One region of the Clostridium sp. CM038 genome, then DNA from elsewhere that is predicted to be linked to it. Evidence: riboswitches for the same ligand, from Rfam matches in the RefSeq annotation. Region 1 holds a riboswitch; each other region holds the start of a gene.
The links. A riboswitch is a leader RNA that binds a small molecule or an ion and turns the genes downstream of it on or off. The one in region 1 is predicted to bind cobalamin.
Positions count from the first base shown of each region.

Region 2: it holds a riboswitch for cobalamin, as region 1 does, so the genes downstream of both, ACWJKS_RS02325 (YitT family protein) here and ACWJKS_RS03645 (sirohydrochlorin cobaltochelatase) in region 1, are expected to answer to the same signal.
Region 3: it holds a riboswitch for cobalamin, as region 1 does, so the genes downstream of both, cobU (bifunctional adenosylcobinamide kinase/adenosylcobinamide-phosphate guanylyltransferase) here and ACWJKS_RS03645 (sirohydrochlorin cobaltochelatase) in region 1, are expected to answer to the same signal.

Region 1 is NZ_CM143651.1:805,451-816,081, reverse strand. It holds gene ACWJKS_RS03690 (cobalt-precorrin-6A reductase) at 1-21, opposite strand, end outside; gene cobJ (precorrin-3B C(17)-methyltransferase) at 121-837, opposite strand; gene cobM (precorrin-4 C(11)-methyltransferase) at 858-1,610, opposite strand; gene ACWJKS_RS03675 (cobalt-factor II C(20)-methyltransferase) at 1,692-2,357, opposite strand; gene cbiE (precorrin-6y C5,15-methyltransferase (decarboxylating) subunit CbiE) at 2,425-3,030, opposite strand; gene cbiD (cobalt-precorrin-5B (C(1))-methyltransferase CbiD) at 3,090-4,184, opposite strand; gene ACWJKS_RS03660 (precorrin-8X methylmutase) at 4,277-4,903, opposite strand; gene ACWJKS_RS03655 (cobyrinate a,c-diamide synthase) at 4,972-6,297, opposite strand; gene ACWJKS_RS03650 (pyridoxal phosphate-dependent aminotransferase) at 6,339-7,457, opposite strand; gene ACWJKS_RS03645 (sirohydrochlorin cobaltochelatase) at 7,527-8,360, opposite strand; cobalamin riboswitch at 8,506-8,690, opposite strand; gene ACWJKS_RS03640 (transposase) at 8,904-9,737, shown strand; gene cobS (adenosylcobinamide-GDP ribazoletransferase) at 10,137-10,631, opposite strand, start outside.
Region 2 is NZ_CM143651.1:508,400-519,030, reverse strand. It holds gene ACWJKS_RS02370 (ABC transporter ATP-binding protein) at 1-1,370, opposite strand, end outside; gene ACWJKS_RS02365 (MarR family winged helix-turn-helix transcriptional regulator) at 1,407-1,841, opposite strand; gene ACWJKS_RS02360 (hypothetical protein) at 2,037-2,303, shown strand; gene ACWJKS_RS02355 (IS1182 family transposase) at 2,478-3,896, opposite strand; gene ACWJKS_RS02350 (CoA-binding protein) at 4,117-4,488, shown strand; gene ACWJKS_RS02345 (hypothetical protein) at 4,724-5,071, shown strand; gene ACWJKS_RS02340 (thioesterase family protein) at 5,303-5,689, shown strand; gene ACWJKS_RS02335 (ribonuclease J) at 5,905-7,569, opposite strand; gene ACWJKS_RS02330 (DUF3842 family protein) at 7,818-8,246, shown strand; gene ACWJKS_RS02325 (YitT family protein) at 8,387-9,238, opposite strand; cobalamin riboswitch at 9,438-9,625, opposite strand; gene ACWJKS_RS02320 (hypothetical protein) at 9,616-9,780, opposite strand; gene ACWJKS_RS02315 (cob(I)yrinic acid a,c-diamide adenosyltransferase) at 9,844-10,383, opposite strand; gene ACWJKS_RS02310 (helix-turn-helix domain-containing protein) at 10,429-10,611, opposite strand.
Region 3 is NZ_CM143651.1:1,593,009-1,603,639, forward strand. It holds gene ACWJKS_RS07255 (hypothetical protein) at 243-371, shown strand; gene ACWJKS_RS07260 (ParB N-terminal domain-containing protein) at 452-1,000, shown strand; gene ACWJKS_RS07265 (hypothetical protein) at 1,157-2,719, shown strand; gene ACWJKS_RS07270 (FG-GAP-like repeat-containing protein) at 2,784-3,500, shown strand; gene msrB (peptide-methionine (R)-S-oxide reductase MsrB) at 3,547-4,002, opposite strand; gene ACWJKS_RS07280 (penicillin-binding transpeptidase domain-containing protein) at 4,249-6,312, shown strand; gene ACWJKS_RS07285 (IS30 family transposase) at 6,438-7,499, shown strand; cobalamin riboswitch at 7,623-7,803, shown strand; gene cobU (bifunctional adenosylcobinamide kinase/adenosylcobinamide-phosphate guanylyltransferase) at 7,966-8,526, shown strand; gene ACWJKS_RS07295 (ABC transporter substrate-binding protein) at 8,561-9,508, shown strand; gene ACWJKS_RS07300 (FecCD family ABC transporter permease) at 9,525-10,577, shown strand; gene ACWJKS_RS07305 (ABC transporter ATP-binding protein) at 10,578-10,631, shown strand, end outside.

The DNA of each region.
Region 1 (10,631 bases):
CCCTACAATTAAACCTATCATTTTTATTCACATCCTAAAATAGTTGGGGACGGTTAAGAACTTTTTCTTACTTATTAGTTTACTAATAGTTAAACAGTTGTTAACTGTCCCTCAATTTTTTTAAACCTTATAACCTCTTGGTGTTATAAACTTACCATCTTTTACATAGCTTTGACTGTTACCAATTATAACAATTGAAAGCATATCAACTATGTTTTCATCAAAGGTATCTAATGTAGATATACTTACTTCTTGTCCATCCCTAAGCGCATTTTTAACTACGGCTATTGGTACTGTTCCTTCTCTATATTTTTTTATTAAATCTATACTTTCTTTTAAATAATGAGGTCTACCCTTACTTTTAGGATTATATAATGAAATTATGAAATCGCCTTCTGCGGCTAACTTTACTCTTTTTGTAATTAATTCGTATGGAGTCATTAAATCGCTTAAGCTTATGTTACAATTGTCATGCATTAAAGGTGCTCCTAGTACTGAAGCTGCAGCTGACGATGCTGTAACTCCCGGAATAACCTCAACCTCCTCATCTATTCGAAGCTGAAGAATTAATCCCGCCATTCCGTAAATTCCAGCATCACCAGTACTTATTACACTAACTATCTTACCACGGCAAAGCTCTAATGCCTTTTTGCATCTTTCTTCTTCTCCCATCATGCCTGTAGAGAATACTTCCTTGCCTTGTAATAATGGTTTTATCATATCTATATATTTGTTATAGCCTACAACTATATCACTCTCTTTAATGGCTTCCATTGCTCTTATTGTCATATGAGAAAGTCCACCTGGTCCTATTCCTATTACATATAATTTACCCAATTCTACATCCCCTTCGCTATCTATTTTTTTCCTTCTCTAAACATATGTGTAAAGGTCTTGTCATACAAAAGGCTCTTTTCATATTCACAATCTATAAAATCGCCTACAAGAATTTGAGCACATTTTGTTATTTTAGCTATTTTTACCTTTTCTGCTATATCATCTAAAGTCCCAATAATAGCTCTTTCATCTGGCCAAGTAGCTCTTTCAATCACAGCTATTGGAACATTCCTTCCGTAACCTGCTTTAAGCTTTGCAACTACCTTGTCTATCATACTTATAGATAAAAAAATAGCCATAGATGCTCCAACTGATGCAAGTTTTTCTAAATCTTCTGTTTCAGGTACTGGGGTTCTACCCTCTACTCTTGTTAAAATTAAAGTTTGAGTTACACTTGGAAGTGTGAATTCTTTTTTTATAACAGAAGCTGCCGCTGAAAAGGAGCTTACTCCTGGTACTATTGAATAATCTATATTTAGTTTATCTAACTCATCCATTTGTTCTTTTATAGCTCCGTATATAGCTGGGTCTCCAGTATGTAGTCTTACTACATTTTTATTTTCAATATGTGCCTTTCTCATAACCTCAATAACTTCTTCGAGTGTCATTGAAGCGGAATTATGAATTACTGCATCTTCCTTACAGAAAGTCATATGCTCAGCACTCACAAGCGATCCCGCATATATAACTACATCTGCACTAGATAATATATTTCTTCCCTTAACTGTTATTAAATCCACATCTCCTGGCCCTGCACCTATAAAATAAACCATAAAATCCACCTATCCCTTATTAATTATTATTGATATAGTTGTTAACCGTCCCCGCTTAATTAGTTGTTACCTGTCCCTACCCTATTCCTTCTTAGCAATTATTAAACTCATGTACTCTTTATTTTTTAATATATCCAAACGGCTTCTTAGAACTTCTTGTCCTTCCCTACCTGCTTTTTTAACATATACATAGCTATATCCCTTTGCTTCTAGATGATTTATTACTTCCTCTTCTACTTTATAAACCTTCATAATTACTAAGAATTTTTCATCCTTTATAGTATCAAGCCTAGATGCTGGAAGTATTAAAAGAGGCTCATTACCAATTACTAAATACTCATTTGCAATACTCGCACAAGCACAAAATGATGTTATACCTGGAATTGTTTCAACTTCATATCCGCTTTCCTTTATATAATTTAAAAGATATATATATGTACTATATACAAACGGGTCGCCTATAGTTAAGAAAGCCACATCTTTCCCAGCTTTTAGCTTTTCTTCAACAGCTTTAAATGCTTCATATATTTTAGATTCCTGCTCTTCTCCCCCCATAGGAAAATGCTTAACTAGCACCTCAGAGTCCTTATTAATATACTCTTCTGCTATTTCATGTGCTATACTTTTGCCTCCATTCATAGCACTAGGCACTACTATTACATCGCATTTTCCAATAGTTTTTATTGCTTTTATTGTAAGTAATTCCTTATCTCCTGGTCCTACCCCTACACCATATAATTTTGCCATGTTTAATCCCCCATATCTAAGTAAGCACAAACAAATCAATATTATTGTTTATTTTTATGTGTCTTACTTAATTTAAATTTTCTATAACAACCACACTAAGGTCATTAAAAGTTTTTTCCTTAATTTCTTCCACTGTACCTTTTATTATTCTTTCATCCTCGTATGATAATTCTTCCCCAACATATGCTGTGGCTTTAATATTATTTTCATAGAGCTTTCTACATAAAGCTTGTGGCGAATTACTTTTATCCGTAAGCCACACAGATATCTCGTGTTCCCGCACTATTTTTATGAATTCTTCTCGTCTTCCATGCATACTACCTAAATAAGCGTTTTGCCACGGCTTTTGGAGCTTACACATTAAGTATTGAAAAGAACTTATACCAGGTACTATTTCTATTTTGCTTTTAAAATTACTCTTTATATAATTTGTGATACCATAAAAGCATGGATCACCTGATGCTATTATTGCGATATCCTTCTCTATGTTTTCTGTTATAAAATTCATAATATCCTTTAATGTTTTCACTACTATCTTTTCGACATTAATCTTTGGTATACTCATTGCAGCTCTTTCAAATCCTATGATTACATCAACCTTTTCTATAGTCTCTACTGCCAAAGGAATAATATATTTAGGGCTTCCAGGCCCAATACCCACTATATAAACCATATACTCTGCTACCTTTCATTATTTATTCATCTATTAGTTGTTAACTGTCCCTAAGCATTTTAACCATTATAACTATTCTTTCTTGTGTCACAGAGAATTCCCTTATCCATAGAAAACATAATAACCTCTGCCGGAATTGTTTCATAAGTATACTGGAATAATCTTCGCTTTACCTTATTTGCAATGTTTTCATATATATCCTTATAATTTTCACCTACTAGCTTTATTGCTCCTTCAGTAGTTTTTTCCTTATATACCTGTGTAATAAGCTGCGTAGGTGCTCCAGCCAACGCCAGTTCTAAAGCTATTACTTCAAGCCTCACATCACATACTCTACTGTGAGTTTGAAAACATCCCGCTGCAATTTTACTTACCTTTCCTATATGTCCTACTAAAATTACACTTTCTACTTCCTTTTCCATACAGCTGTTTAGTGCAAATCCTATGAAATTTGAAATCATTACTATATTGTCAACTTTAAGGCCTACCTGTGCAGCCACATCCTCACCCATGTTACCAAAAACTAAGGTAAGATTTTTATGCCCCGCAGCTACCTTTTGACATATTTCTATATGTATAGATTGTGTGAGAGCTTCTTCTGACATTGGTGTCACAATTCCTGTTGTTCCGAGTATTGATATACCACCTTCAATGCCAAGTCTAGGATTAAATGTTTTCTTGGCTATTTCTTCTCCCTTAGGCACAAATATAGTTATTGTAATCCCAGAGTTCTTAGGAAGCACCTCTTTTACTTCTTTTTCTATCATTTTTCTAGGTACTGGGTTTATTGCCCATTCCCCTTTGGGTACATATAATCCTTCTCCTCTAACTATCCCTACACCTTTTCCACCTTTTAATGTATATACTGATTCTGCTTTTTCAGCCCTTGCCCAAATTTCTATACCATTAGTTGCATCAGGGTCATCCCCCGCATCTTTTATAATACAACACTCAGCAAAATTTTCTCCCTTTGCTACCTTAGATATTGGTAGCAATAATTCTATACCCTTTGGAGTATCTATCCTTATCTCGTCTATTCCGGTATCATAAAATAAAATTTGTGTGGCAGCTTTTGCTGCCCCAGCAGCACAAGAACCAGTGGTATATCCACATCTAAGCTTTTTTCCATTACTATTAACATATAAATTCAGCATTATTACGTACCCCCTGTTAAGTTTCTTATTCATTTAAAGATACCTAACATTTATTTCAAAATGCCTAATAACTATGAAACTCTAGCGGATTACTAACTCCTATCTACTATCATGTACATCAGTGCATTTAAAATGGATGCAGCTACTGTGCTTCCACCTTTTCTTCCTCGCACTGTTATCATTGGCAGATCTAATTTTTCAATTTCTTTCTTAGATTCTGCTGCTCCAACAAAACCTATAGGTGCTGCCAATATAAATTTAGCATTACACTTTCCTTCCTCGATTAGTTCCTTTAATCTAAACAAAGCTGTAGGTGCATTACCAAATATGAAAAATTCTACTCCATCATCTACCGCTTTTTCAACTGCTGCCATAGACCGCGTTATGTGACGCGCTTTTGCTATCTCTGCCACTTTTTCATCACTTACATAGCATAAAGCCTTACAATTTAAATCTTTAAGAGCTTTTTTGTTTATACCTGCCAGTGCCATTTTTGTATCAGTATAAATGGTAGCTCCATTTTTAAGTAACTCTACAGCCTCATCAATAGCTCCATCCCTAATATAAACTATGTTTTTATAATCGAAATCTGCTGTAGTATGTATTACTCTTTTGATTATTGAAAGCTCTTTGTCAGAAAATTTATGTTCTCCCATTTCTTCTCCAATAATTTCGAAGCTTTTTTTTTCTATATCCATAGGAATCTTTATATAATCCATATTTTAATCTCCTTTTCTTTTAATTTAAATAAGTGTTCATAGGTAGGGACAGTTAGCAACTAATTAATCTATTTGAAAATCTCCTTAAACCATTGTAAGTTTCCCCAAAAATGCACATGTCCATAAGCTGCCATAGTATTTTTTTTAACATATCCGCATTGCCAATTTTTCTCATACCCATCATAACCCTCTTTAGAAAGCTTAAATACCTTTTCTTCAGATAAATTAACAATAGATTTATGAAACTCATGACAGTTTATACTCATATTTTGCGGTAAAATATTATTTTCTACCCCTACCTTTATTTCTGCATACCCAAAGTTCTGAAGCTTTTTTGTTAAGGTGTAATACCCCTTAAAAAAGCCAACAGTATTATGTGATATTTTTTCTTCGCCTTGCAGTTTTTCTCCCTCAGTAAGATACATTAATCCTCCACATTCGGCGTAACAGTGTAGCCCATTATCAAGAGCTTTTTTTATACTGCCAAGCATTGATGTATTTTCAGATAGCTCCTTTATAAAAACCTCAGGGTACCCTCCACCTATGTAAAGAAAATCAATATTACTGGGTAGCTTCTTATCTTTAATTGGACTAAAATATATAACTTGTCCCATTTCCTCTAGAAGCTCTAAGTTTTCTTTATAATAAAAACTAAAGGCCTTGTCATAGGCTACCGCTATCCTTTTCCCCTTATTCTCCACATGGAAATCATCTATATGCCTTTCACTTTCTTTAAATTGTTCTAACAATAAATCCATATCCAAATGCTTTTCTAATAACTTGGCACAGATTTCAATTTTCTCATCTAAATCCTCTGTTTCACTGCTTTGAATTAGCCCTAAGTGCCTACTTTTTAAGCTTAATCGTTCATCTTTTGGAAGATAGCCTAACACTTTCAAGTTACAGTTTTCTTTAATTGCTGCCTTAAGTAACTTATAATAATTTTCTGTTATATTATTTAGTATTATGCCCTTTATATTCGCATCTTTAAAATTTACTATTCCATTAATTTCTGCACAGAGGGTTGCTACCTGAGCCTTTGGAGACAATACAAGTATGATAGGCAAGTCTAAAACCTTTGACACGTGATACGTAGAATAGGATGTATTTATGCCTTTTCCATCATATAAACCCATTACACCTTCGACCACACCCAATTCTCCGCATCCTCTAGAAAAGCTAGCCTTAACTCCCGCCTCTCCCATAAGATACAAATCCAAATTTCTTGAACCTTTACCTGTTATCTTTGTATGAAAAGCTGAGTCTATATAATCAGGTCCTACTTTATACCCTTGTATCTCAAATCCCCTATTTTTAAACGCTTTCATAATTCCGAGTGTTACTGTGGTCTTACCACCACCACTTGAATCTGAAGCTATGACTATACTCTTCATTTATATTCACATCCTTTTGCGGACTATCCCCTAATGTGCAATTAGTTGTTAACTGTCCCCAATGTTTTCACTATCAATTCTAAGTTTTTCAAACACTTAATCAATTTTCCATTCCTATCATTATCCTTAATAGCAAGCCTTACATATTGTTTATCTAGTCCTCTAAAATTATCTGCTTTTCTTATAACAAATCCTTGAGCTAGGCATAGTTTATAAAGTGTCTCTGAGTCCAGTCCTTTTAATTTGCATAATACATAATTTCCATAGGTTAAATACACTTTATCTATAAATGAAATATTTTCAAGTGATCTTATAAACCTAGGCCTTTCCGCTCTTATCCACTCTTTGCTTTTTTCAATATAAACGTTATCTTTTAACACATGACGTGCAGCCATTTCTGCAAAACAGTTTATGTTCCAGGGGTTTTGTTTTTCTTTAACTTTTTTTAATAGGTCTACGTTACTACTTATTCCATACCCAAACCTTATACCAGGCATCGCAAAAAATTTGGTTAATGCTCTTATTATAAATAAACATTTGTATGTTTTAACTTTTTCACTGAAACTGTGCTGTGAATCTCCAGTAAATTCTATAAAAGCCTCATCTATTATTATGACTTTGTCGTTACATTCACAATATTCAAGAATTTTTTGAAACTCAGCCTTATTTATGATATTGCCATTGGGGTTATTTGGATTACCTAAAACCACACCTTCTACACTCTGTAATCTATTAAGAATATCCTCATAATCATAGGAAAGCTCAGCATATTCATGCTTTAATAAGGTATTCTCATTAATCTTCTCTTTTAAATAAGAATACTCTATACTACAATTCCACTTTTTAGCATCAATTTCGTACTCTACAAAAGATGGCACCACAATTAGTAGATTTTTATGACAAGCTATAACTAAGTCAATTATTTCTGCAGCCCCATTTCCTAAAACAAAATATTCTTTTGGGCAATCAATGTATTCTTTTAATTCTTTCAATACCTCCCTATATTGAATATCTGGATATCTTGTTAAAGCATCTACGGCTTCACTAATGTTATCAGTGAAACTTTTAGGAACCCCTAATGGATTAATATTAGAACTGTAATCTATTAATTCTCGCCCCTCAAGTAATCCATTAGTATAAACATCTCCACCATGTATCATTGAATACCTTCCTTTCTACTTGTAACTCTCATCTACCGTACTTTAGTTACTTATAACTTACGCAGAATTTTAATTTCCCTTATGTGTTTTCCCTACATTCTTAAACTTTTCATTAATTACATCATTAATGTGCTGTATATAAATGTCTTGAACGTCACTATTTTCCCCTAACCCATGCAGATATATTTTAACTTTAAACCCTTTTGCCTCTAAAATACTCTTCCAGGAGTCCTCTGCATCTCCCGCCATGTCATTCTTGGCATGGTCTCCTGCTACGAGCAGTAGTGGCATTAAAGTGACTTCGCTAATACTCTGAGTCGTAACATTAGGTATTACTCTTTCCAAAGTTGGATACCCTTCCACGGTTGCTACATGGACATTGTTAAAACCTCTATCCCTTAAAACGCTTTCAAAACAGCAATATACTGCATTTGCAATATGGTTTGTACCATGCCCCATCAAAATTACTGTATCCATTGGTTGCAATTGCTTTGATAGAGCATCCACCATTATTGAGTAATCATCTGGCACGCCTGCTTCTTCTCCCTTAAAACATAAAAGAGGTCTTCCTATTAAGATATTTTTAAATGCTTTACATTCTTTGTATCTATTAACTACATTATTTATATAATCAAATTCTACTCCAGGAATAACATGCAAAGGCTGAACAATTACCTCATTATATCCTTCGCTTTTTAACTTTTCCAAAGCTTCTTCTGGAGTATCTACATGAATATTATCCCTATGCTTAAGTACTCTAAGAATAATATGTGAAGTAAATGCTCTTCTTATATCATACTCTTCAAAAGTATGTCTTATTTTATCTTCTATTGCATCGATAGTTACTTTTCTTGCATCTTCATGTGTTGTTCCAAAACTTACAATTAAAATTGCCTTCTTCATTTCGATCATCCACCTTGCTAAATATTTTCCGAAATCTATCATAACATTTACATATAATGCTTTTTAAAACAAAAAAAATAGTACGCATACGATAGCGACTACTTTTTAATTAATCCATAATTAAATAGTTCTTTCCCTCCGAAAGCTTGTTAACATCATTTAGGCAGGTCTCCTGGCTTTTGATTCTTCCTTTAATTATCCTTCCTCATTTTTAATTTACGAAGTAGCATTTAAAAGTTTTTCATCAATTACAGTAGCGGGGGCTGCTGCGGATTTAAACCGCATTCCCTTTTCACCTATTTCAAGGCACCTAAAATCATATTCAATTCTCTATTAATTCTAGTTTATTATATTTAAGCCGTACTGTCAATATTTAGAGTGTCTCCTTAGTTTAATAGGCAAAAAAATGATTCACAAAAATAGTTAGGGACGGTTAACAACTATTTAAATTATTTATATATATATATTAGCTTAAGATTATGAATATCATCCCGATTCATAGGCAATAATTCAAATAAAAATCTATGAGGAAGGGTGATTTTAATGCCAAGAAAGGCAAGAGAAAAAACAGATGACTCGATATTTCATATTATGTGCAAAAGTATCAGCGAAATAAATTTATTCAAGGATGATGAGGATAAGAACAAGTATTTATCACTTGTAAAAAAGTATAAATATCTCTATAATTTTAAAATCTACGGTTACTGTCTTATGGATAACCATTCTCATTTAATGATTGATGCTAATGGTACTGATATATCAAAGGCAATGCATGGAATAAATTTTTCTTATGCAATGTACTTTAATAAAAAATATAAAAGGGAAGGACATCTTTTTAAAGATAGATTTAAGAGTAAAATAGTTAATAATGAACGATATTTGAAGACTTTATCTCTATATATACACAATAATCCTACGGATATAGATGAATATAAAAATTGTCCTGAAAAATATGCTTTTTCTAGTCTAGCCATATTTTTAGGAAAAAGACATGATTCTTTTAAATTAGTTGATTATGGATTTATTATGAGCTCTTTTGGTAATAACCTAAAAAATGCAAGAAAGAATTACTATAATCTTGTCTTTCGCTGTAATGGAGAAAAATTAAAACAAGAAATAGAATTTAAAGATGAAAAATCAGAGTATAAATGTGAACGAAAAATACTTGTAAGGAACTTTAAGCCAGAAGATATAATAGAATATATAGCGTCAAAGATGAATGTATCAAAGACTCATCTTTATATGAAGTACAGCAGAAAGCTTGTACGGGCAAAAGCCTTAACCGTTGTTCTAATGAGGAACCTCTGTAATTTTAAATCTAGCTATATATATCCAGCACTCTTGGAAACATTACACAGGCTAGAGTATCAAAATTAAGCACTATTGGCATCGAATTAATTGGAACAGAAGATAAATATGAGAATATTATCATGGATTTTATTAAACGTTATGCTTAGTAATAATTTATTAATATAATCTTCAATATTATGATTAATAACTTAATGACAATCATTAAAATTCATTCTAATTATTTACTTTAACCTACCTATTTATTAAATCTGTTATATTAAATAAAAAAAATTAGAATAACAGATGGATATATGCATTTAATTATGGACAAGTATCAAAAATATACATTTTACTTATGTATAATATAAAAATAATTAAAATTAGTGTTCAATAAATTAATTCAACGATAAAAAGGTACAAGTTTCCATAAACAACTTGCACCCAATTATAATATAAATAATTGTTAACCGTCCCCATTATCTTATCTTAACTTATTGCTATAAATAAGATCATAGTTAGAATTTCAACTAATTCATTATTAGCTCCTAAGCTATCTCCCGTAAGTCCCGTAATTTTACTCTCGCAAAACTTATTAAATAGGAAACTTAAAAGTAACGCTGATAGTATCAATATAACACTTTTGTTAAATCCTATTAATAAGGTTCCAAATACAATAGTTATAATACCTGAAATTACCACCCTTTTGATGTCAATATTTCCAATAAATATATTACCCGAGCCTGTTTCTTTAGCATTCTTACCAATAAAAGATATAAAAACAACGGTAAATCTTGCAATTATTGGCGTTGCAATTAATATGAGTGGTAAATTCTTTCCTATGATAGTGCAGACCGCTGCATATCGTGCTAACATATCAAATACTATAGCAATAGTTGCATAAGTGCCTACTGTGCTGTCCTTCATAATTTCTATTATTTTATGTTTGTCTCCTTTAAACGAAAAGAAACCATCACAAGTATC
Region 2 (10,631 bases), 300 kb from region 1:
TGCTGAATTTCTTCAATAGTAGCATTATCCTTGCCATATTTAATATTCTCAGCAATGGTTCCAGAAAAGAGTACAGTATTTTGAGGAACGAAACCAATCTTAGACCTTAGAGCTTCCTGACTCATTTCGCGTACATCCACTCCATCAACCAATACCTGGCCACTAGTTGCATCATAAAAACGCGGTATTAAGTTTATAAGAGTTGATTTACCAGAACCTGTACCACCAATAATTGCTGTTGTTTCACCAGGCTTTGCACTAAAGGTTATATTACTAATGGCTGGTTGATCCGCACCTGGGTAGCTAAATGTTACATCCTTAAACTCAACGTATCCACTTTGTTTATCAGCTAACTTAATAATCTTTGGATCAATAATTTCAGATTCCATTTCTAATACTTCATTTATTCTTATTGCAGATGCTTGCGCTCTTGGTATCATTATAAATACCATAGCAAGCATTAAGAATCCCATTAAAATTTGCATTCCATATTGTATAAATGCTATTAATGAACCAACTTCCATGCTTCCAGCATCTATTCTTTTAGCACCGAACCAAATAATAGCAACCGTTGTGACATTCATAATTAACATCATTACTGGCAATAAAAACGCCATAATTTTATTCACTTTTACAGCATTATTCATAAGATCAATGTTAGCATCATCAAATCTATTCTTTTCAGTATCTATACGGTTAAATGCACGTACAACCCTAATACCAGTAAGTCCTTCACGTAATACAAGATTTAATTTGTCTATCTTCACTTGCATTAATTTAAATAATGGCATAGCGAATTTAAGAGTTACTCCAATAATAATCCCAAGAAGCGGAACTACAACTGCAAAAATCCAGGTTAGTGATGCATCCTCTCTTAAAGCCATAACAACACCACCTAGGGCGGTTAAAGGGGCAAAAAGCATAATAGAAAAAATCATTACTGTTGCCGTTTGAACCTGAGTAACGTCATTTGTAGTCCTTGTTATAAGGGTGGCAGTACCTACCTTATCAAACTCATGAAGCGAAAATCCTTCGACTTTAGCAAACAATTTATTACGAATAATCCTACCAAGTCCTACAGCAGTTCTTGACGATAGGAATGCAGCTACAACTGAGCATATAACACCGCCTGCTGAGATTAATAGCATAAGTCCACCTATTCTAATAATATAATCAATTCCTTTATAAGTTCCACTAAATCCTAAAAATGAAATAGTTTGAACTACATCCTTGTGTACTATACCTTTATCAACTATATCAGCCATTAATGTTGGCAAATATAGGTTTGCAAGTACTTGAGTAAAAATCAATATAACTATTAGCACTATTTGCAATGTGTATTCTTTTAAAAATCTAAATAATTTAATCAAAAGTATCATCTCCATTCATTTGTTATTGCATTATTTTTATTGGTCATTTAAAAGCTTCTTAAGTGTATCTAAGCCTTCAAATATTTTATGAAGTTCTTCTGTACTTCCCTTACTCATTATATCTGCAATGTTTTTTTCAAATTGGTTATGAAAGTTTTTATGCATCTCTTTAAAGTTTGGTGACATACTTACGTAGACTACCCTCTTATCCACATCGCTTCTTTCTCTTACTACCATTTCCTGCTTTTCAAGCCTATCAATAATTCCAGAGACTGTACTATTTGATAAACAAAGCTCATTGCTAAGTTCTGTTATCTTAAGTTTCTTTTTTTTACTTAAAAGCCCCAAAACCATACCTTGAGGCGCAGAAATACCTGTATCACAAAGAACTTTACTCATATTATGTTTAAATAGCTGCATAACCTCTTGAAAAAGTCTTGCAACTTCTACGCTTTCATTTATTTTTTTCACTTAATTACCCCCTTAAATGTATTTCGTCTACTAATATTTCGTATCCGTATGTTTAGCTTACGAATTATATTATAATCCCATATATATTTTATGTCAATACATTTTCACATACCCTTAAATTGGACTTTAGGATATTTTACCTTTGCCAAGCCCTAGAGTTTAAGTTATAATTTTATAGATAATGGAGGTGTGTTTATGAATGTTGATTTTTCTAATATTAATCTGAATACCATTATTATGGTTGCATTAGCTATATTACTTGCTTATCTTGGTATTGCAGTATTTAAAATAATTGGAAGGATATTAAGCATTACACTCGGTGTCTTCCTTTTAATATATGTCCTTAAACAAATAGGTATTGCAATCCCTGTATTAACTGATTTTCTTAGCTATCTTTTACAGGTGATAAATCCAATTATCGATAATATAAGACATTTAGTTACTTCTGTAAATTTTAAATAGGCATATAATTCAGTTAGGTTTTTTATGTTTCATAGTGAAATAAAAAAAGCGAAGAACAGATTATCCAAATTTCTTTTGATAAAATAACAATAAAAAAACATGCTAATTAGCATGTTTCAGGTTGTTTACAAACCCAGTATAATTTTTTTATTATACTGGGTTTTTTACATGCAATTATGCGATAGCATTTTGAGTTATGGATAAATTTAAAATAACAACTATCTTCTTAGTTAGAAAATCAAAAAACAGTAAAGATAGCAGGCTAGCTATCTTTTTCATATTCTGCACTGCTGCTGTAAGCAGACACTGCTCTTGCACATTTTCTAATCCACGCATATGGCAATAGCGAAGCCCATGCAGTTGTTTTGAATCTGCGAAGCTTCGCTCTATAGTTTCTTTTCTTCTTCTATATATATTTCTGCCTTTATCTGTTCTGGTGAACTTTACAACATCTTCTTTATACGTTTCCCAAACATGTCTTCTAATAGTTTTAAACTTGCTTTTTGCAGAAAAGCATTGAGCTCTATTTGGACATATCTCGCAATATTTTGCATTACCAACATATTCTTTATATCCTTCTCTTGTTGTCGTTTTATAATGTAAAGCCCTTAAGTCAGGGCATACGTAAATGTCCTGCTCTTTAACATATTGGAATTTATTTTTTGTGTACATTCCTTTTGTATGTGGAGACCTACGGTATCCCATTACAGATTTTAATTCCCTCTCATATAGTTCTTTACATATAAGATTTGTAGCATAACCAGCATCTGCACCAACATATTTTGTATTAAAATTAAACTTTTTTATTTGCACATCTAATCTATCGATATAAGGATCAACATCATTTATGTTTCCAGGAGTAACATACACATCAGTAATTATATTATGTCTGCTATCGACAGTTCTGTGATCTAAATATGAGAAGCCTTCCGGCTTGCCATCTCTCATCATATATCCACTGTCGGGGTCGGTTGTGCTAACTTTAGTTTCTTTTATTTTGGTAACAGGTTCTTTTTCTTTTAAAGGTTTTTTACCATGGTTTATTCTATCTTCTTCCACTGCTTTATTAAGTTCAGATACATATTCTTTCGGCGTTTTTTCAACTTCAATTTTCACAAGCTTTCGCTTATTAGCATTTGCTTTTAGGTGTGTAGAATCTGTGTAAAGTATTTTACCGGTTACCATCTTAAGATTTATAGCCTTAAATACTACTTCGTCAAATATTTTTTGAAACACATCTGTACCTTTAAACCGTCTACGTCTATTTTGGCTAATTGTTGAATGATCTGGAATAGGATCAGTAAGACTTAGTCCCAGAAACCATCTATAAGCCACATTTACTTCAATGTCCTTTACAAGTTGTCGTTCAGATTTTATTCCAAATAGGTACCCAATAAACAGCATTTTAAAAAGTATAACAGGATCTACGCCAGGTCTTCCATTATCTAAGCAGTAATATTTTTTAGTCAGTTCTCTTATAAAAGAGAAATCCATGTATTTATCTATATTTCTCAGAATATGGTCTTTAGGAACTAAATCTTCCAAATACACCATTTCTAGTTTTTGTTGTGTGAAGTTCTTTTCATTAATCATAATAATGCCCTCCGAATTATAAAGTTTGTATACTATATATATTCGACATCGATGTCCTAAAATCCTTTTTGAATATGAAAAAAACACTCCAATTTTAAATTAGAGTGTTTTACATTTTATGTTTGTCAACGGTCTGAAACATGCTAATTAGCATGTTTTTTTTATCGCTACTAGGGAATGATAATATTATAGAAATTAATTTTATTAGGAGATGACAACATTGGATGCTAGTCAATTTTTAAATTATAAAAACTGGGTTGTAGTTGGGGATGTATTAAACCCTTCCAAATATGCTTATAAAATATTGAATTCCTTAAAAAAACATGGGTTTAACGCAGTGGGGGTAAATCCATCTATTGAAAATGAGGGGATTTATACCACCCTAAGTGATATACCCTACAAGGTAGAAGTTTTAGATTTATGCATTAATCCATATAAAGGTATTAAAATTCTTCATGAAGCCCATGATTTAAAAATAGATAAAGTCCTTATTCAGCCAGGAGCTGAAAGCCCTGAAATAATTAATTTTTGTAAATCAAGTGGAATGCAAGTAATAGATGGATGTGCCTTAGTAGAATTATCAAAAATATAAACCAAATAAAATCTTTCCTCCCCATATACCGTTTTGTAAACTCAACATAAATAAGTTTTGCACATTTTTAGAATTATTGCAGAAATTTGCAGAATAATTATTACCAATGATAACACAATATTACAAAATAATGTATTGCTTTGTGATATAATTAAAATATTGCAGATAGGCATTTTACCTTTATATGTAAATTGCCTAACCGGCATTGTTTTATACTATAGCGGGAGGGGAATATATGGAATTAAACACATTAGAAAGCGAGATGCTAATTGACATTTACGATGCTGATATGTTGCCAGGAATGTCATTCGAAATTGAAAATTACAATTTAACAGAGGAAGATCCAAAAGAGAAGAATCAAGAATTTGCTTCCTATTTGGGAAAATTAAAAAGGTTAGGTTTTGTAAAATATGAAGAGAAAGAAGCCTTTGTAAAATGTGGAAGTCGTAGCCCTAAATATAATAATAATGTAGTTATGATTTGTGAAGATAAAATACACATTGATTTCAAAGGAATAAAATTAGTAGAGTTGTATAATTACAGTAATTCCGAAATTCAAAGAAAACTGTATAGATGTGGCTAAATGATTAGCCCAAACAGTAAGAAATGAATTATTCGCTATGATATTATTTCAATTTGAATATTTTAAAAGATCCATATAACAATGCAAGTAAACAATAGAATTCCAGCAATGGGGTTCTTTTTTTAATTTATATCATAAGACATATCATAATAACACTATCCTAAAGGTGTTAACATGGTATAATAAGGTATTGGTATAGTAAAAAATAATAAACGGAATGGAGTGATAAAATTGGAATTCAATTTTAATAAAGACTTGAAATTTACTATGGAGCAGACTATTAACAGCAGTGACACCGCAATTTCTTATGGATCTGGAAGTCTAGATGTTTATGCTACTCCAGCTATGACAGCGCTTATGGAGAATGCAGCAACAAATTGTGTTCAACGAAATTTACCTGATGGGTTCACAACCGTCGGTATAGAGATTAGTGTTAAACACATAAAGGCAACACCTGTTGGCGTTAAGGTTAGAGCTGAAGCCTTATTATCAAAGGCAGAAGGCAAAAAATTGTTCTTTAAGGTGGAAGCCTATGATGACATGGGTAAAATAGGTGAAGGAATTCATATAAGGTACATAGTAAATTCTGAAGAATTCATGAAAAAAACAGCACGTTAAATCATAACCTGCGGTTCTGTTCATCATCTTCGATGCTACAATATCACAATTAAGACTGTACCTAACAGGGCAGTCTTTTGTTATGTTAAAAATTAATACTATTTTTAGATACAATAGCAATATAAAAAAGCAGTAGAACTAACTACTGCAATTTTTTAGTTTAACTATATGATTTTTGCTGGCCTTTTGTATATACCACCAGCTTAAAAAAACTGTTAAATCTCCATAATAATTGGAAGAATAATTGGCCTACGCTTTGTTTTTTCATACAAATATCGCTCTGTGGATTTTTTTATATTAGATTTTAATACATACCATTCAATAATTTTCTTGTCTAAGCACTTATTAAGCTCAACCCTAACAATTTCTTTTACTTCACTAATTAATTCATCCGATTCCTTTGCATATATAAATCCGCGAGTTATTATGTCTGGTCCCGCAATAATACTATAAGATTCGCGTTCTAAAGTAACCACAACAGTGAGCATGCCATCTTCTGCTAAGTGCTTTCTATCTCTAAGCACTATGCTTCCAACATCCCCAACACCAAGTCCATCTACAAATACAGATCCAGTGTGTACCCGTCCTGTTACTTTAGCTTCATCCTTTGTAAGTTCTAAAACCTGCCCTGTTTCCATAGTAAATATATCTTTGCCTTGCATACCTAATTCTTGTGCTAACTTAGCATGGTGACTTAAATGTCTGTATTCACCATGAACTGGCATAAAATATTTAGGATGAACTAATGCGTGAATTAATTTCAATTCTTCTTGATATGCGTGACCGGATACATGCACTTCTTCTAAATCCTCATAAATTACCTCTGCCCCTTTTTTGAATAGCTCATTGATTACTCTAGATATAAGTTTCTCATTGCCTGGAATTGGAGATGCAGAAATAACAAATAAATCCTCTGGTTCAAGGGTGATTTTCCTATGAGTAGCAAAAGCCATTCTAGCAAGTCCTGCCATAGGTTCGCCCTGACTTCCGGTAGTTATTATTGTAATATTTTTATTGTGGTAATTTTGCATATCATCTATACCTATAATGTAACCTTCTGGTACATGGAGATATCCAAGTTCAATAGCTACTTGTGAGATATTGTCCATACTCCTCCCACTAAAAACAATTTTTCTACCATGTTTCACAGAGGCGTCTACGATCTGCTGTATTCTGTGAATATTTGAAGCAAATGTAGCTACAATAACCCTTCCCTCTGCATTAGAAATTATTCTAGTTAGAGTCTTCCCTATAGTTTTTTCAGAAATTGTATGCCCTTCACGTTCCACATTCGTGCTATCCGCCATAAGAAGTAGCACGCCCTCTTTACCTAAATTTGAGATACGTTCAAGATCCATGACCAATCCATCAATGGGGGTATAATCAATTTTGAAATCACCAGTATGTAATATAACACCTAGTGGTGAGTGGATGGCAATAGCACAGGAGTCTGCTATGCTGTGAGTAACCCTTATGAATTCAACTTTAAGATTTTGTAGTTCTATTGTTTCTCCAGCATTTACATTGTGAAGTTCACAATTAGATAATATATTGTGCTCCTTTAGTTTATTTTCAATTAGCCCTAACGTTAACCTAGTACCATAAATAGGTACATTCAATTGTTTTAGAATGTACGGAAGCGACCCTATATGATCTTCATGTCCATGAGTTAAAAAAATACCTTTTACTTTTTCTGCATTATTTTTTAAATAAGTTATATCTGGAATTACTAAATCTACACCATACATTTCCTCATCAGGAAAGGCTATACCACAGTCTATAACAATGATTTCATTCGCATATTCAAAAGCTGTTATATTCTTACCTATTTCTCCAAGGCCTCCTAAAGGAATAACCTTTATACTTTCCTCGTTTTTCACTAAATTCTCCCCTTCATTTATATCAATTATATTATTAATATTATTTTCTTTATTTTGCCTCGAATTATAAAATTAATACCTTTATGGGAGAATTTTTTTTGCTTTTTTATAATCATTTTATTTATACCAACGTTGTAATTTTATTTGAACTAAACACAGAATATACATAAACATTATAGTATAATAATATTATCTATATAAAAATAGATTTCATTATATTATAAATTTTATTTTTTGGAGGTATTACCATGAAAATAGCTGTAATAGACGCACAAGGGGCTGGTCTTGGTCAAACAATCATAAAAAAAATTCGTAAAGAAATTAGCCTAGATATCTATATTGTTGCACTTGGTACAAATACATTTGCTTGTTCAAATATGGTAAGAGCTGGTGCAAATATTGGTATAAGTGGAGAGGAATCAATTTGCTCATTTTGCAAGAAAAATAAAATTGATAGCATAATCGGTCCAATTGGAATAATATGTAGTGGTGGCATTAACGGTGAAATTACCCCCATGATTGCCACGTCAATATTTAATATGGATTGTACTAAATATATACTTCCACTACAAAAACATGGTATTTATATACCAGGCACAAGGAATATGCAAATCAAGGATATAATTGAAGAGATTGTACTTGATATAAAAAGTAATATAAAATATCATTTTATATAAGAAGGTTTATACATAATATTTAAAAGACTTTATTAATTCTTGGGTTAAGACTTCTGTCGGTATTCCATAACTAACAATTTTGCCTGCTTTCATGGCATAAATATTGTTAATCCGCTCTATTAGCTATCTAAAATTTTTATTTAATGTTTTAAGGATTTAAATCCGTATCCAAAGACTTCATAAATATTATTCACTGTTACAAAAGCATCCTTATCAACAAATTTTATGAATTTTTTAAGTGTTATAAACTCCCTTCTTCCTACTATAACCACAACAACTTCTTTATCCTCATCTGAAAAATCCCCTACTCCGTTATATACAGTAGATGTTTTATCTAGCTTTTCTCTTATATATTTTCTTATCTTATCGCTGTTCTTACTTATAATTGTAACTTCTTTGCACACATTTATTCCATCTATGATGTGGTCTATAAGAAAGCCATTAATTATAACTCCGAGCATTGCATATAATGATAGCTTAATTCCAAAAGCAAAAACTGCCATTAAAATTATAATTAAATCACATATTAAAACTCCTTTTCCTAAATTTATATGAAAAAATTCATTTAATATCTTAGCTAAGATATCTGTCCCCCCTGTTGAAGCGTTTTGATCAAAGACTATAGCTGTACCTATTCCTGATATTAGTATTCCAAATATAAGTTCCAGTAAAATATCTCCTGTAATTGAATTATTAATAGGTATAAACTTTTGAAATACAATTATAATACCTCCTACACCAAAGCTTGCATACACACTTTTTCCACCAAAACTCTTTCCGATAGCAATAAATGCTATTACAAACAAAATAAGGTTTATTATCATCATTATCCAACCTACGGATAACCCCCCTGTAAATTTATTTATAACTATTGCTAATCCATTCGCCCCACCTGTCGCTAAATTATTTGGCATTAAAAAGAAATATAAACCTGCTGATACCATAAGCATTCCTATGTTTATAAGCGCAAATTCCTTTATCTTTATTTGCATAATATGCCTCCTTATAATTATCAATTGTATTACCTATCCTCTGTAAAATAATCATAATTTCTTTCTCAACGAAAAATTAAGCCCTTTAGCATTTATGCTAAGGGCTTGATAATAATACCAACCATATTTGTAAAAAATGCAAAATTTAAAATGCATTTTCATACAAATATGCGTCACACCCCCTATCACTCGTAGCGTTCTTGGTGTATTAATGAAGGCAGGTCTTCTGACTTTGGATCATAGTCGCTTTAATCCTTCCCAACAAAATTGTCAGTGGTATAATTTAAAGCTTCTCACCATTACAGCGGCGGGACCGTTCAGGCTTTTCACCTGGTTCCCTTTTAAATGAAATGCAAAACATCTCATACCTTTATATGCTATATTAAATTACTTTCTTTTAATCTCTTCCATAAAACCTTTTTTAATTGAGCTTTATTTATAACAGAGTTTTTATTAAATTCTTCCACAATAACCATATCGGCTTCTCTATTTCCTGTTATATTGACAATAAATTCTTTGCCTAAGTTTTTGTACATATTCATAATAATTCCCCCTTCAAACTCTAAATATTATTAACTTAATTTTAGAATTTGAGGTGTTTATAATCAAAACTCTATACCCTCTCTAGATGGTATTCCTTCGTTAAAATAATGTTTAATATCCTTCATCTCAGTTACAAGGTTTGCTTTATCTATTATAGCTTTAGGTACGTCTCTCCCTGTTAAAATCAATTCTATATTACCAGGTTTATTCTCCATTAATTCTAGTAGTTGTTCTTCACTTATTAGTTGATTGTTCAACGCTCCCATTACCTCATCCATGATAAGTATGTCGCATTTTTCTTCTTTTAATGCTTCCCTGCAAAATTCATACCCCTTTTGTACTTCTTCTTTTAATTCATTTTTTTCCTCTGCATTTAACGTCCAAAAAAAACCTCTTTTTTTCTCAAACCTAAATATATTAAAAAAGGGAGCCAATTTTTTTGCACTTTCAATTTCACCAGTTTTACTTCCCTTCAAAAACTGTACCATAAATACAGTATATCCATTTCCTGCTGCACGTACAGCTAGTCCTACAGCTGCAGTCGTTTTCCCCTTGCCATTCCCCGTATAAATTTGAACATATCCGTTTTTTAATTTCCCCATTATATTCATTTCTCCTTTTATTAGCATATGCATACATATGCTTTATTATCTCAGGGTTATCTTATATTTTTTTATTTTATATTGCAAATCTTGTCTTGAAATACTTAATTCTCTTGATGTTTTGCTAACATTGTTTTCGTTTTTATTCAGTGTTTTTTCAATAATTCCCTTTTCAATATCAGCCATATAGCTAACCAACTCGAACCTCTTTTCTACATTTACCACCATATTTTGAAAACACCTCCCTA
Region 3 (10,631 bases), 790 kb from region 1:
TTAAGTTAAGAATCCCAGCACTTAAATATATTTAAGTACTGGAAAGTTTTGTTAAGTAAGTGGAAAATAGTAGCATAAAAAAATAGTTTAACCCCTAAAAGTATGCTATTTCCTGCAATTGTAGGGTTTGAATTGTAACTTTATGCATACAATGATATAATAGATGTATAGGTAAGAATAGTGATAAGTAATAGTTAAGATTTACAAATAAAATTTTTGAATTTACGAATGGGGTGAAGTCTGTGTTAGCTTATAATGAAAAAAATTCTACAGTTGAAAAATATCTAAAAACGTCTAACATAGTCATAGGTAAATTTACTTGCGTGAAAACTAATATGAAGTTAAATTATAATATAGTTAAAAACACCTAGAAAGGGCTATGAGCTTTCTAGGTGTTTTATTTTTGGAATTAAACAGCTAAAATATATACAATTAAAAGGAGAGTTTAAATATGAATAAGAGTGAGATTATAATTAAGGGATTACCTGTAAAAACAAATAGGTTAGAGAATGGAGATGTTAATTTACTATTTAAAATAGGAACTTATGATGATATGAATTCAATTTATAGAGTAATTGTCAAAAAAGATTATTGGAGAGATGCAGTAATAGGTATGAAGGATGTAAATTATTTTGTAATTAAAGGTGAATTAAAAGCGTGCGTAAATAGCAAGGGAACCCCTTTTATTTCAGTTGAAGCATCATCAATTAAAATATTCAATCTGTTAAAAGATGCGAATGGTCAAATAGATTTAAATTACGAAATGCCAATTGGAACAGACGAAATAATGGATATTTCAAAGTTAGTAAATGAAAATGAAGATTTGTCAATAAAACGTTCAAAAAACAAAGCAATAAATTATATGAAGAATAATAAAAAGTTTAACAAACCTATTGTTATTAAAAAAGGAAGCTTTGTAATTGTATCGGGCCATGATCAATATGCAGCAGCGCAAGAACTTGGAATAAATAACGTGCCAGTTTCATATGAAGAAAATTAGTAAGTCAAAATTATATTTTTATTTTACTATTTATATTAGTTTTTAATATTATCTACAGTCAGTGATGTGAATATGTTTGAACATAGTATGCAAACAGGCTATAATATATTAAATACAACATATTGTTTATTTTATATAAATGTTTGGAGGGAGAAAATGGTTTGCAACAGCTGTAAGAATGAATTTACTAATATTAATGGATTAAAATTTTGCCCATATTGTGGAGAGAAAATAGAAGAAAAAATAGATTTAGAAGATGAACGGATTACTAATAAAAATAATAACAGGGATAAAGAAAAGACAGTTGGAGCGGACAAAAAAGAGGAAAAACATCAGGAGACGATAGCGATGCCTGCAATAACTGAGGAAAACATAAAAAAGGATAAAAGGGATAAGTTTTTTGCTTATTTTAAAAAAACATTTGTGCATAGGAAAGTAATTATACCTATAATATCATTATTAGTTGTTACCTCAGTCGCAGTCTTTGCATACACAGTTTTTATTGTTAAACCAGTGGATGAAGTGAAAATAAAAGACGACTTGCTAGGAAAAGTAGTAACTCTTCCTAAAGGAACAGTAATAAAAATAAGCAAAAATGATATGAAAAGCTTTAAGATAAATAGTAGGAATACATATAAGGGCAAGGATGACATAAAAGTAGATTTAACTTTAAACAATGGCGCTATTGAGGCAAAGACTTCTTTGGCTCTAGTATATAATGATGAAGGAAAAAATCAATGGAAGATTAGCCCTAAAATTATAGTTGAGAGCGTTAATTCATTGAAACCGTTGGTAGGTATGAATGAAAAGAAGTTTTGGGTTGGATTAAAAAAATTAAGTATTAATATTGCAGATATACCAAAAGTATTAGGTGGACAAGATGTCACAAATCTTGGCATGGTTTCAAGAACACCGGATTTAGAAAACAAAAAAGAAGAAATTTTGGTGACAGCTTCTATAGACAGTGGACTTCTGGTCTCTACAGGAAAGATAAAGTGTAACCTTATTTTTGAAAATGAAACTTGGAGAATTGATACCATTGAAGAAAACAGCGCAGAGGGATCTAAATTAGTCTTATCACCAACTTTTTCTGATGAAAAGGTTATTGAAACTATAAAAGAACAAGGAGTGGGAGAAACAGTATCCTATTCAAGTTTTTTTGGTGGCAAAGGGTTTGCTATAAATGATAGATTTACTAAGAGTATTAATATATCTGATAAAAAGTTTGATGTACAAAATGGAACATTAATCGTTAATGCTAAGAGGGAAAGTATAGTGGGAGAAATAAAGTTGGTATTATCAACTAATTATACTTTCTCAATATCTTTCGCCAATATATCTTTTTTAAACAGGTCAAAAACTACCGTTGATAGTGGGACAATAAACAATGTTCCTACGGAGATAATAGTACCCTCTATTACCAATGCCGAAATTGAAGGGAGTAATTTATTTTTCTGGTGGTCTAATAACCATAAAATAACAGCTAAAGAAGCGAAGACCTTTAAATCTAATGAAATATTGTCTAAGAAGGGATTAGATAATATAAAATATGTTTATGGAAGTATTACTTATAAAGATGAGAAAAAGAATGAAAACAAAAATGTTTCTTTTGTAGCGCTTTATTTTCTTGTTTACGATGCTGACAAGGGATATAACTGGAAATTAGATAAATTAGTTGGCGAAGATTCGCCCAATTACAAGGCTTATAAAAATCAATAAATGGAACAATTTATTGCTTGGCTCATAAGATATTTTATAAATCTTATAATGCAAAGGAGCAGTTATGTATAATAGATATAATAGGATAAATCCGAGCATTGTTAGTTATGCAAGTGGAGATGTAAATGGTGATGGAATAACAGATGCTGTGTACTTAACAGGTATAAAGACACCAGATAGTCCATATACTCAAAATATCGTCCTTGTAATTCAAGATGGAATAACAGGTGATTTTGCTAGTATACCACTTAGTGAAAATACAGGATACAATCCTACACTATTTTTGGGGGATTTTACAGGAGATGGTGTAGATGATATTTTAATAAGTATTGCAACAGGTGGTAGTGGTGGAATAATGTACTATTACATTTATTCGTTTATTAACAATGAGGCAAAATTACTATTTGACTTTAATGTATATAATGAGCAATACAAATACGATGTTACTTATAAAGACAATTACAAGGTTGAAGTTATCAGTAAGAAAAATAACCAAAAATACATTATAGATATATCCAACAAGGACGCCGATTATTTAAATGAAATATACGACGAAAACGGAAAGCTAAAGAATCCAATCAACGGATTCGTTGATCCTATAAGCGGCTTATATCCTGTGGATTTTGATTCAGATAAAGTATATGAGCTATTGGGTTATCAAAAAATAGCTGGAAGGTACCATGCAGACTCCTTAGGATATGTTTTAAATACTTTAAAATGGAAAGATAAGATATTTGCTTTGGATAATCAGCAAGTAGCTATTAATGGATTACAAGTATAGGTATACTTGTAACGATAGTTTTGGAGGAGAGCGAGAAACGCTCTCCTTATTTATTGAATAATTCTAAGTAATCTCCATATCCTTCATCGCAGAGCTTATGAATTGGTATAAACTTTAGTGAAGCACTATTTATGCAATATCTTAATCCACCCTGGGAAATCGGACCATCGTTGAATAAATGTCCTAAATGACTGTCACCATATTTGCTCCTTACTTCTGTTCTCATCATACCATGGGTTGCATCCTTATTTTCTTTAACGTTAGCATCCTCAACAGGCTTTGTAAAACTAGGCCACCCACAACCTGAATCAAATTTATCAAGAGATGTAAATAAGGGCTCTCCACTATTAATATCTACATAAATGCCTTCTTCTTTATTATTCCAAAATTCATTTTCAAAAGATTTTTCTGTGCTGCTTTCCTGACTTACTTCAAACTGAATTGGAGTTAAGATCTTCTTTAGTTCTTCTTTACTTTTTTTAGTATAAACTTTATTATCCATAATAATGCCTCCTTAATAATGAGTATAATATTTATTGCACCAATTAATAGTTATTATATACTAAATACATTATAAGCAACAGGGGTAAAGATGTGTTGAAAATAGTATCCTGAGGGTATTAATTCTCTAGTTAATATAATTTATTTTATAATATATTTGTTTAATATGCAAAAAAATAAACTTTTAAAAATCATACTATTTAATTATACGGTTCAAGTGTTATAATAAGTAAGGGGTGGTAAAAAAATGTCGAAAAAAAACTTAAAAGTAATACTTTTTACAACGATAGGGATTATATTAATAGTAATGGCAGTATTTATGTTTAATTTTTTTACAAAAGTGGATAGTGCAACAAAAACATTTGATACATATAAGAATAAGTGGGTAAAGCAGGATTTCAAAACAATGTATAGCATGCTTTCAGTTAAAACTAAGGAAACAATAACTGAAAAGGAATTTGTAGACAAATACAATGCTATTTATAGTGGAATAGAGGCTAAAAGTATATCTATTAATGTGGAGAATGAAGATAAAATTAAGGAAGGAAATAAAAAAGCTATAAATATACCATTTTCTATAGTTATGGATACTGCAGCAGGGCAATTAAAAATGCCAGGCTATCAGGCTACTATGGTGAAGGAAGAAGTCAACAATAAAAAGCAGTGGACATTAGTTTGGAATGAGAAAATGATATTTCCTAGTATGGAAGCGGGAGATAAGGTTAGGGTAGAGCCAGAAGTGGCTATACGTGGAGAAATTTATGATAGGAGTAAAAAACCACTTGCAATAAATGATTTAATTGTTACGATTGGAATAAAACCCATTACATTTATTAAAAATAAAGATGCTAATATATCGCAGATGGCTAAGATACTAGATGTTGATGCTTCGGTTATAGAAAATAAACTAAAGGATAATGAAAATTCTGATCAATTTATACCGATTATTAACATATTGCGTAGTGAAAAAGTAAAAATAGATGGAGTTATGAAGCTTGACGGGGTAATCCAGAACAAGCCTAAAGGTAGAGTATATCCAGGTGGGGAAGCTTTGGGGTCGCTTATAGGATACATAAAGCCGATAACTGCTGAGGAACTACAAAAGAATTCTAGTAAAGGGTATAACTCATTTAGTTTAATAGGAAAGGCAGGTCTTGAACAGGTTTATGAAGACAAGCTTAAGGGTGAAAATGGGGCAACAATATATATATCAAAACAAAATAATAACAATAAGATTGTAATTCTTAAAAAAGAATCAAAAGCAGGTGAAAATATAACATTATCAGTAGATAGTGAACTACAGAAGAAAATATATGAAGGGATGAATAAAGAGCCGGGAGCCAGTGCAGCAATAAATCCAAAAACTGGAGAGGTATTGGCTTTAGTAAGCTCCCCGTCATATGATTCAAATGCAATTACTACTTATGTTTCTAATACCCAAAAGGCAGAATGGGAAAAAACAGGGGATCCATTTAAAAATAGATTTAAGGCCGTATATTCTCCAGGGTCTACATTTAAACTGATAACGGCTGCAGTTGGGTTAGAGCAAGGGAAGATAAAACCTAGTGAACTTATTAACATACCGGGAAACGAATGGCAACCAGATAAATCATGGGGACTCAATAAGGTTACTAGGGTTGGTGAACCGAGAGAGTCAGTGAATTTACAGGATGCATTTGTATACTCTGATAACATATATTTCGCAAAGGCAGCTCTTAATATAGGTAAAGAGGAATTTATAAAAGGATGCAACAATTTTGGAATAGGTCAAAAACTTCCAATAGATTATCCAATAGCAAATTCACAAGTAGCCAATGGCAACAACATTAAGAATGATGTAGCATTAGCAGATACTGGTTATGGTCAAGGGGAGGTCCTTATGAGCCCACTTCACCTTGCACTATCGTATAGCGCAGTTGTTAACGATGGAAATATTATGTCTCCAACTTTAGAAAGTTTGAATGAAAAGGTAAAGGCTAAGGTATGGAAAGCTAATGCAATTTCCGCGGATAATATAAAATTTGTAAAAGATGGTCTCACTGGAGTTATCGATAACCCAAATGGTACAGGTCATGCGGCAAGAGTTGATGGGCAAGCTCTCGCGGGTAAAACTGGAACAGCGGAACTTAAGAAAGATGACAAGGATAAAGCTGCAGAAGAAAATGGATGGTTTATATGTATGGATACAGTTAATCCTAAAATAGTAGTATCAATGTTAATGGAAAACGTTAAAGAGAAAGGTGGAAGTCACCATGTGGTACCTATTGTAAAAGGAGTAATGGAATATTACTTAAATAAAACACTGAAATAGCGTTAGAAAGTAGGTAGGGTAAGTTGTAAAATGAAATGACCATAGAACAAAAAATAAAGACTCAAGAGAAAAAATCTTGTACAATGTTAAGTGACTAAACCAACACAAGTACAGGAGGATTTCAAATGAGTCAATCAAATTTTATCACAGAGAACAAAAAAGGTAAACACCTAACATATGAGGATCGTATAAAGATAGAGACATTATACAAAATGGGGCTAAATTCAAGCTGTATTGCGGAGCAAATAGGTGGACGTTCAGAGCGTACAATAAGGCGTGAAATTGCTAAAGGAATAGTAGAATTATTGAATAGTGATTTAACCACTCGAATGGAATATAGCGCAGAAATTGGGCAGTCAGAACATGACAGACAAGGCACAGCAAAAGGGCCTGCATTGAAAATAGGGAAAGATCACAAATTGGTGAAGTACTTAGAAAAAGCCATTGGTAAATATGGCGAATCTCCGTATGCAGCTATTCAAAATATAACAAATAAAGATCTACAATTCGAAACAACTATTTGCTTCAAAACTGTGTATAACTATTTGGATAATAATTTATTCTTAAACATAAGTAACAAAGATCTGCCTGTTAAAAAGAATGCCAAAAAGAGAAACTATAAAAAAATAAGGCCGGCGTATAACAATACCAAAGGAACAAGTATATCAGAAAGACCTACAGCGGTAGCTGCACGTGATGAGATAGGGCACTGGGAAATGGACACCGTAGTAGGAAAGCAGGGTACGAAGACTGTATTAATGGTATTAAGCGAAAGAGTAACTCGCAAGGAGTTAATCTTTAAAATACCTTCTAAATCACAGGTCGCTGTTGTGAAGGAATTGGACAAATTGGAGCGTAAAATGGGAATGGCATTCTCAAAAACATTTAAAACAATCACCTGTGATAACGGCTGTGAGAACCTTGATTTCGAGGGTATTGAGACCTCAGTAAGGAATAAACGAAAGAGAACTAAAGTATATTATGCCCATCCATATAGTTCATGGGAACGAGGCACAAACGAGAATATCAATAAAATGATACGACGATTTATCCCAAAAGGTGTGGATATTTCAGCATTCTCTAAAAAACAAATTATGCAAATACAGCACTGGATCAACAATTATCCAAGAAGGATTTTTAACGGTCTATCTGCTAATATGATGGAACGGAAAACCATTACAACTTAACATTATATTTTTCTTGAAAATTTCGGACATTTTATATTGCAATCTACATTAGAAAGTAGGTAGAATGATTTACATTGCTTTAATATTTTTTTGATGTTACAATAAAAATAGTCAACTTAATAAAAATTAAATATTGTTTTAGGTGCCCTGTAACAGGGGTTAAAAGGGAAAGTGATTATAAAACCACTGCAGCCCACCGCTACTGTATTAGAGGATGAAATCCAAAGAACCATTGGGAAACTGAGAAGGTTGGAGAGTAAGATGATGCTAAAGCCAGTAAACCTGCCTATTGCTTGAAATTTTAGTCTTCGGAGGGAGGATGAAAAATGCGTGATTTAACAATAATATTGGGTTATCCAATATGTGAAAAATTTAATTGCATTATTCCACATCCTTGAGATGTGGTTTTTTTATTTTCTGATTTTTTTACATTAGAGTATATCATTAAAATAATAAGGAGCATACTATGAAAAAAATTATACTTATAACAGGTGGAGCAAGGAGTGGGAAAAGTACATATGCTGAGAAGCTAGCCAAAGAAGAGAAGGGCAACGTACTTTATATTGCAACTTCAATTCCGTTTGATGATGAAATGAAGGACAGAGTAAAAAAACATAAAGAAAGAAGACCAGCTAATTGGTATACCTTTGAAGGCTATAAGAATTTAAAACAGGTATTCTATAACGAAGAAATGCAGTTTGATACGATTTTATTAGATTGTATTACAATAATGACTACAAATCTTATGTTTGATGAAGCGGGGGATAATTTCGATGATCTTAATAATCAAGCTATAAGCGCAATGGAAAAAGGGATTTTACAAGAGGTAGCAGTATTTCTTGACGAAGCAGAAAAAAACTTAAAAACAATAATTCTTGTAACTAACGAAATTGGCTCTGGAATTGTACCAGAATACAAGATGGCAAGGGTTTTTAGAGATATTGCGGGTAGAGTTAATCAGTATATTGCATCAAGGGCTCAGGAAGTTCACATGGTGGTTTGTGGTATCCCAATTAAAATTAAATAAGTAATTAAAAAAATAAAATTTATGGAGGCAACTTATGTTTAAAAGAAAAGGTATAATAAGTCTAGTTTTAGCTGTTTTTGTTTGTGTTGTATTTAGCGCGTGTGGCAGCAAAGGTGAGAATAAAGGGTCTCTTAATACTACTAAAAAGGAAACTAACGCTGTAGTATATCCGCTAAAGGTAGTTGACTCATATAATAGAACGGTTATCATTGAAAAAGAACCTAAAAGAATTATTACAATTGCACCAAATATAACAGAGGGAATATATGCACTTGGTAAAGGAAGCAGTGTAGTTGGTAGAAGTGATTACGATGATTACCCAGCTCAGGCCCTTAAGGTTACATCTGTTGGTGACTTATTGCAACCAAGTGTAGAGAAAATTGTTGAATTAAAACCTGATGTAGTTATTGTATCAGCTCTTTTTGATAAGGCTATTATTAAAAAATTAGAGGCTCTTAATGTAAAGGTTGTAGCGCTTGGTGGTGAAGAAAATTTTAATGGTGTGTATGACACAATGTCAAAACTTGGTCAGGTTGTAAATGCTAGTGGGGAAGCCCAGACAATAATATCAGATATGAAAAGGAAAGTTGCAGAAATAACTGATAAGGTTAAGGATGCTAAGAAGCCAACAGTGTACTATGTAGCAGGATTTGGCAAGAGTGGTGATTTTACAGCAGGAAAAGATACATTTATAGGTAGTATGATAGACATTGCTGGCGGAAAAAATGCTGCGGGCGACGTAGTTGGTTGGAACTACAGTGTAGAAAAGCTTGTAGAAAAGAATCCTGATGTGCTAATTTGTTCAAAGCTCTATGATTCAAAAAAAGGTATAAAAGCTACCAATGGTTACAAAGATTTGAATGCAGTTAAGAACGGCAAATTATTGGAGATTGATGAAAACATTATTGTTAGGCAGGGACCGAGACTTGCAGAAGGACTTGAAGCAATTGCTAAACTAGTTCATCCTGAACTTTTTAAATAAAAGGGGTTAAATAACCATGACGTTTATAGAAAATAAGAGTTATTATCGACGAGTTTTTGCAGTAGGGGTATTTTTACTCCTAATTGTAATGATTGTAGCAACAAATTTTGGGGTAGCAGATATTTCTTTAAAACAGACAGCCCTAATTATTATAAGCAAAATTCCAATATTAAATAACAGTGTATCCTTAGATGGAATTAATCCTACATCTGCAATCATATTGGTAAAGTTAAGACTTCCTAGAATCATTTTATCCTGTTTAGTAGGAGCAGCACTTTCAGTGGTTGGTACCTCTTTTCAGGGTATTTTCAAAAATCCAATGGCAGATCCATTTATTCTCGGAGTTTCATCAGGGGCTGCACTTGGGGCCACTATAACCATGGTTTTTCTTAATGAAATCAATTTTTTAGGGATGAGCATGGTGGCATTCAATGCTTTTGTAGGTGCTATAATAACTACTTTTCTGGTTTATAATATTGCGAGAGTCGGTACTAAAGTTCCAGTTACCACACTTTTACTATCGGGTGTTGCCATAAATTATTTATTATCATCCATTATTTCATTAATGATGACCTTTAATAGAGATAATATTGAAAAAATAGTTATGTGGACGATGGGAAGTTTTTCAACAGCTGGATATCACGAGGTAATTTTACTGTTTATAATAGTAGTTCCCTCAATTTTATTTATTTTTACATTTTCAAGAGATCTGAATATCATGGTTCTTGGAGAAGAGAGTGCTAGAAGTCTTGGTGTAGATGTAAATGGATTAAAAAAGTATATACTTTTAATAAGTACTTTGATGGTGGCAGCAGTCGTATCTGTAAGTGGAATAATTGGATTTGTAGGTCTTATAGTGCCGCACTCTATTAGAATGATTTTTGGACCAGATAATAGGGTGGTTATACCATTTTCTGCACTTGGGGGAGCTATATTTTTAATAATTTGCGATACGCTTGCAAGAGCAGTAGTGCCTCCATCAGAAATACCAGTAGGAATTATTACTTCAATTTTTGGAGTTCCATTTTTTATATATTTATTATATAGAACAAAGAAGAAGGCGATGTAATTGATAGAGATAAATAACGTAAGTTTTTCCTTTGAACAGGAAGTATTAAAGGAT